DNA from 3 places in the Halalkalibacter kiskunsagensis genome. Region 1 is predicted to be linked to each of the others. Evidence: riboswitches for the same ligand, from Rfam matches in the RefSeq annotation. Region 1 holds a riboswitch; each other region holds the start of a gene.
What was found. Region 1 has a riboswitch for S-adenosylmethionine ahead of mtnK (S-methyl-5-thioribose kinase). Riboswitches for the same ligand answer to the same signal wherever they lie in the genome.
Positions count from the first base shown of each region.

Region 2: another riboswitch for S-adenosylmethionine. It lies ahead of SLH51_RS12500 (transporter substrate-binding domain-containing protein); the one in region 1 lies ahead of mtnK (S-methyl-5-thioribose kinase).
Region 3: another riboswitch for S-adenosylmethionine. It lies ahead of metK (methionine adenosyltransferase); the one in region 1 lies ahead of mtnK (S-methyl-5-thioribose kinase).

Region 1 is NZ_JAXBLX010000007.1:77,467-79,744, reverse strand. It holds gene SLH51_RS05825 (2,3-diketo-5-methylthiopentyl-1-phosphate enolase) at 1-964, opposite strand, end outside; SAM riboswitch class I at 1,228-1,337, shown strand; gene mtnK (S-methyl-5-thioribose kinase) at 1,454-2,278, shown strand, end outside.
Region 2 is NZ_JAXBLX010000019.1:18,777-21,054, reverse strand. It holds gene SLH51_RS12505 (amino acid ABC transporter permease) at 1-333, opposite strand, end outside; gene SLH51_RS12500 (transporter substrate-binding domain-containing protein) at 355-1,170, opposite strand; SAM riboswitch class I at 1,537-1,640, opposite strand; gene rlmH (23S rRNA (pseudouridine(1915)-N(3))-methyltransferase RlmH) at 1,988-2,278, opposite strand, start outside.
Region 3 is NZ_JAXBLX010000008.1:110,013-112,290, reverse strand. It holds gene pckA (phosphoenolpyruvate carboxykinase (ATP)) at 1-144, opposite strand, end outside; gene SLH51_RS06645 (hypothetical protein) at 447-821, shown strand; SAM riboswitch class I at 1,024-1,135, shown strand; gene metK (methionine adenosyltransferase) at 1,297-2,278, shown strand, end outside.

The DNA.
Region 1 (2,278 bases):
CAGGAAACGCCTTTTTAAAGACAGGCTCTTCACTTGTTAAGTTCTGAGCTATCGCTTGCGTTTCTTCTTTCGCCATCGCAACAGAACCATACGGTGACGGAAATAACACAAGATCAGCTCCAGCCATACGAGCTAACTTCCCAAGTAGCAAGCCTGGTGAAACTCCGTAATCTGGTGAAGAAATCATCGTTCCTGAAAATGCCGGGTGAGCCATAATTGGCAATGGAATATTCGGATCTTCTGCAAGAGCTTGCATCACATCTAAACCATAAGCGAATGTATTAAAAAGCAATAGATCGGCGCCTAATTCCACAGCCTTATAGGCGTTATCTTTTAACTCCATTGTTTTTCCCGTTAAGTTGACTGCATGAAGCGTTCGTTTTCCAGTTTCTTCATAGCTCTCACGTAAAGCCTCTTGGCAAACTGGAATTCTTTTTTCAAGTGGAGTTTGATCATTCTCAAAAAGAATTTCATCATCTTTAACGATGTCAATTCCGCCAAGGGCCTGAGCTTTCATTTGCTCTTTAAGCGACGATAAATTTCGTCCGATGACACCTTTAAAAATACTCATTAATAACGGACGATTATATGCATTCGTTAATTCCCTAATACCTTCTATTCCAAACTTAGGACCGGGATACCCTTTTTTTACTTCATTAGAAAAAGCTAAGTCAATGAGCCTCACCTTGCCATCTAATGAAAATTTCCCAAATGTTGTCGTCAAAATCGCCGGTAAATCATTTGAAAAATTGAGATTTGGATATTCCACAGAAATACGAGCTTTATTATTTGTTTCCATTTTTGCTTCAACGACTCTTCCTTTATGTCGTTCGAGCTGAGCTTGTTCCACTGCAGGTAAATTAGTCCAAGAACCTACAGTTAACCCTACAGCAATTGCCTCTGCCTTTTTTTCTAAACTTTCTGGTTTTGCTTCAAGAAGGTACGTTGCTATTACTTCACTCACTATACTAAAACCTCCATTGTAACTACTTCTCCTATTACATTGCGAATAATTATTTAATTGGTATCTAATGATAGTTTTGAATTATGCCAGTATACTTTTATTTCGTCAATCCTAGCAGAATTTGACTATCTTAGTATTATCTTAATTTTATCACTTTATCAAGCTAAATGTTCTCGCAATTTTCAAAATCTGATTGACAGTTCCCTTTCACTCGGTGTAAGATGACACTCAAATACTAAAGATTTGTAAAAAATTCATATCAACTCTTATTACGAGAAGGCTGAGGGAATTGGACCGATGACGCCCGGCAACCGGCTTAACCAAGCAATGGTGCTACTTCCAACGGAATGATGAACATTCTGACAGATAAGAGGAACGAACACGATGTTTCAATCCTCTTGAATTATAATTCAAGAGGATTTTTTTATGATAAATACTAATTCCATTTTATTTGATTAAGAATCGCACGTTTTTTAGGAGGTTGCACATATGACAACAGTAGAACAAGAAATCTATGAGCCTTTAAACATTGAAACAGCAATAGAATTAAGTAAAAATTTGCAATTATTTGACCATGATGACCACCTCACCTCTGAAGAAATTGGTGACGGAAATTTAAATTTGGTTTTCCGGGTCAAGAATGAACACTCTGGTAAATCAGTCATCATTAAACAAGCACTTCCATACGCCAAAGTAGTCGGATCAAGTTGGCCACTGACTTTAGACCGCGCTCGTATTGAAAGTGAATCATTAAAACGAACATATCAGCTCGTTCCAAAGTTTACTCCAAAGGTATATTTTAGCAATACAAACCTTGCTGTTACAGTCATGGATGATTTATCTGATTTCACTATTTTACGTAAAGGGTTAATTGCCGGAAACATTTATCCTAATTTAGCAAAAGATATCGGACACTTTCTTGCACATACACTCTTTTTCAATTCAGATTTTGGACTTAATCAACAAGAAAAGAAGGTTCAGAGTAGTCGCTTTATAAACCCTGAACTGTGCAAAATTACAGAGGATCTTGTATTTACAGATCCTTTCTATGATCATGGCACAAACAATATAGATGAGGACCTTAAGCCATTTGTTTCGACCATGCTTTGGGAAGATCAGTCTCTAAAACTGGAAGTCGCTACATTAAAAAAAGCTTTTCTCACCAAAGGAGAAACACTCGTTCACGGTGATCTTCATACAGGAAGTATTTTTGTTCGTGAAGAAGATACGGTAGTAATTGACCCTGAATTTGCCTTTTATGGTCCAATGGGATTTGATATAGGTGCATTTATTGCTAACATTATTCTGAATTAT
Region 2 (2,278 bases), on a different contig from region 1:
TGCTAATAATGCATATACTTCAGGGGCTATTATATTAACATCTACGTATTGAAGCCACCCATATTCAGTCTGTAAATAGTAAATAATCTTAGGTATTCCGTAAAATACAAGATAAATTTGAACTAATAGAGGAGTTCCTCTGATAAAAGATATATATAAAGAAGAAATTACCCTTAATACTGGAACTCTATATATTTTTATAAGGGCTGTACCAATCCCAATAAATAAACCCAAAATTAATGAACCTACAGCTATCCCTACTGTAATAGGTAGCCGTGAGATAATAGCAGGAAAGCTTTCTATTAAATAATTAATATCTAGTAAATTCTCCATTTTATCTTTCCTTCTCCAAACTTATTCAGGGATATATTCTCCACCAGTCCATTTTTTTGACAGTTCAACTAACGTACCATCTTCCTTAAGTTGTTTCAGAATAGGATCAATTAGTGCCTTTAACTTCACGCCCTGCTCCTCATTCTTGAATACGATTCCCATGTTATCATTAACTAGAGACTGTCCCACAATTTCTACATCTAAATCATACTTTTCCAAAACTGTATTGATCATAATAGGATCATTTACATAGGCATCTATACGACCGTTTTGTACATCTTGCAAAATTTCCGAAGGGTTTCCACTTTCGCTATACTTTAAAACAATATTATTATCTACTTTTTTGTTATGTTCTTCTAGCAATAATGTATAAGAATCTCCTGCTAAAGCTCCAACATTCTTGCCTTCTAAATCCTCTAATGTTTGAATATCTTCTCTGCCTGCTTTCACAACAATAACCGTTTCTGCTGCAAAATAAGATTCATCAGTAAATAAGTACTTTTCCTCACGTTCCTGTGTTTTCGCTACTTGATCTGCTATTGCCTGAATTTTATTTGACTCTAGTGCAAGAAACATACTATCCCAAGGGGTGGCAACGAACTCGAATGTATAACCATCCAATCTTTTATCAATTTCTTTGACAACTTCTACATCATATCCTGTAAGTTCGTTGTTCTCATCTGCAAATGCAAAAGGAGGATAATCATTTTGTGTTCCTACTAGAATTACTTGATTGTCAGTTACACTAGTTGCTTCGTTTGACGAACAACCATTTAATATTCCAATTACACCTAATAGTAAAAACATGGATACAAGTAAGTAATATTTTCTTTTCATTTTTTAAAGCTCCTTTTTTTATATAAAGTAATAAATCAATTTAATGTTGAAAAAGCAATACTATATTTATATTTTTCCTAAATATATAGAAGCGAAGTCCCATGTTTTTTGAATAAAATATTATTTCAGGGATTACTAGATATTAAACCGCTTCTATTATCATTCTGGTTCTTAAATACCAATCCTCTCTTTTTTAACGCTGATTACAGTAATCTATCTATATAGATTCTAGTTTATTTAGATCAAAGTAAATTTCCCACCCCTACCAATCTGTGAAGATAGTTATCCTATACTTTACCTCTTCTCTCTTAATCCCCCTTTATATACAAAAAAGCCTCCTTCAATCGGAAAGAGGCTTTAATCTAACCCTTATCTCTCAGAATGAAACACTCTGCAGGAATTAGCACCTTTCATAAAATGATGGTTGCTGGACGTCATCGGGCCTGTCCCTTAGTCTCTCATGATAAGCTATTTAATTTTTGACATATAAAGATATTATTTTACATTAAGTCTAATGTCAAATACATTTTTCTACTATTCTAAATTTATACAAAATGTTTTATATACAAGTGGAACTTATATACAACATACAGCGTTTAAATTCACTTTCATAGGCTTTTTTAAAATAAGACAACATTTTGCAATGACTACTTCCTATCCCCCTTTTGCCAAAGTATTTACTATTAAATTTATATCATTAAATGAGACCTGTTTATTTTTTATCAAGTCTCATTTACCTCTTGTTAATAAAAGTCTCTTTACCTATTACTTTTTTAATATGAGTTCATATATCTCATCAAAGCAAAAAAAACCTCATTTACTTATGGTACGGTTCTCCCCGATTAATCCGAAATGCCCGATAAATCTGCTCCACTAACACGAGTTTCATTAACTGATGAGGAAACGTCATCTTCGAAAAAGAAAGACTCTCATTTGCACGTTTCATCACATCATCACTTAATCCTAATGATCCACCAATAACAAAAGCAATTTTGCTTTTTCCATATGTAGCAAGCTTATCGAGGTTGTCTGCTAATTGTTCTGATGTAAGCATCTTTCCTTCTATTGCTAGAGCAATCACATGCGTGTCAGGATGAAGTTTCGATAG
Region 3 (2,278 bases), on a different contig from region 1:
AACACTAAGTGCACCGGTTGAAGTTAAAGTCCCTTCACCGCGTATTAAAGACTTTTCGATTAGGGAAGAGATTGATAGATTAAGATAAACATTTTCTTGCTTCATTAAATTGGCTAATTCTGATTGTAGGCTTATCGTTTTCATTGTCGCAAAATCCTTTCCTTATTAAATGAATTAATTACCACTTTTAATAAAACTTGTTTATTAGTATAACACATTAAGTTTAATAGTCTATACTATTAAAATTTTTTTTAAAATGTGATACTTTTTGATCCTTAATTAAGCTTCTTGAGAGAAACCAATAGGTGCCTATACTGTCATTGGTCCTTTATTTAAGTGGCTTTGTACGTTAAGTGGAAGAATGATGTGTGTATGTACAAATGACGTTCCTATTTCTCAAGTCTGTGCATACGATGTAGGTAAAGAAAGTAAAGGAGGCGTTTGTGTTGGACCAAGTATCGATGCTTGATCTAGCTACCGTTTCTGCAGTGGTTGCAGCTCTTGTAACTGTGATCGGAAATGCTTTTGGAGTTGAGAAGCGGTATCGAGCTCTTTTAGCGATAGGTATAGCCGGTATCCTTTGGTTTATCCCGAGAGAGTGGGGGGAACAAGTCTTAATGGCTTTGATAATCGGATTAACCGCTAGTGGTGTGTATAGTCAAGTTAAACCAAGAGACAATGAAAATGAACTGATGAGGATGCAAATAAAAGAAGACGTAAAACAGGAGCTAGAACGAGAGCAAGAGCGCATGCGTCGTGAGGAATTAAAACGTAAGCTTCAAGAAGATCCTAATCGAAGAAACGATGATACCCCCTATTAGATGCGAAAGGGGGACCATGAGCATACTTTCTAAAGCAATCGCACACACTAAAATGGTAAAGGAACAATGCTATTTGTCAGGGTGCTCAAAAGTATGTTACGTATATGGTGATCCTAAGAGAGTTCCTCTTTATTATGGAACAATTTAGAAGGAACAGTTGACAGTATACGACATGTGCGATATGATATGCGTCGAACGGATACTCTTATCCTGAGTAGGCGGAGGGACAGGCCCGAAGAAGCCCAGCAACCAACACTCGTAGCCATGAGTGAAAAGGTGCTAACCTGCAAGGCATTTGCCTTGAACGATAAGAGGCTAAAGGTAAACATTCAACCCTTTTCCTCTTTGGAAAAGGGTTTTTATCGTTTATACGTCTTTACAGGTAGGTATTTCCCATTCGGTGGGGCATGAGTGCCGTCTCAAAGAAAGACACATGCTAGTAAAGTAGCAGTGTTTAAAGGAGGAAATGATTAGTATGACAGAATTAAAAAGTAGACGTTTATTTACGTCAGAATCTGTAACGGAAGGGCATCCTGACAAAATTTGTGATCAAATTTCTGATGCGATTCTTGATGCGATTTTAGCAAATGATCCAAATGCGCGTGTTGCGTGCGAAACGTCAGTTACAACAGGACTTGTATTAGTAGCAGGAGAAATTACAACAAGTACGTATGTTGATATTCCAAAAATTGTTCGGGAAACAATCAAAGGAATTGGTTATACTCGTGCGAAATATGGTTTTGACTATGAAACGTGTGCTGTGCTCACTTCAATTGATGAACAGTCAGCAGATATTGCACAAGGGGTTGACAAAGCTCTTGAAGCACGTGAAGGCCAAATGACAGATGAAGAAATCGAAGCAATTGGTGCTGGTGACCAAGGTCTTATGTTTGGGTACGCTAACAATGAAACAAAAGAGCTTATGCCTCTACCTATTTCGTTAAGTCACAAAATTGCTCGTCGTTTAACAGAAGTACGAAAAGATGAAATTCTTCCTTACCTTCGCCCTGATGGAAAAACACAGGTTACGGTTGAGTATGATGAAGATGGCAAACCTGCACGTATTGATACAATTGTTATTTCTACTCAGCATCATCCAGAAGTATCGCTTGAGCAAATTCAACGTAACTTAAAAGAATATGTAATTAATCCAGTCGTTCCACAACAATTGATTGACGAGGATACGAAATATTTTATTAATCCAACTGGTCGTTTCGTAATTGGTGGACCTCAAGGGGATGCTGGTTTAACTGGACGTAAAATCATCGTGGATACATACGGTGGTTACGCACGTCACGGTGGCGGTGCGTTCTCTGGTAAGGATGCGACGAAAGTTGATCGCTCTGGTGCATACGCTGCACGATATGTTGCGAAAAACATTGTTGCTGCCGGTCTTGCTGATAAATGTGAAGTGCAGCTCGCTTATGCTATTGGCGTTGCTCGTCCGGTATCCATCT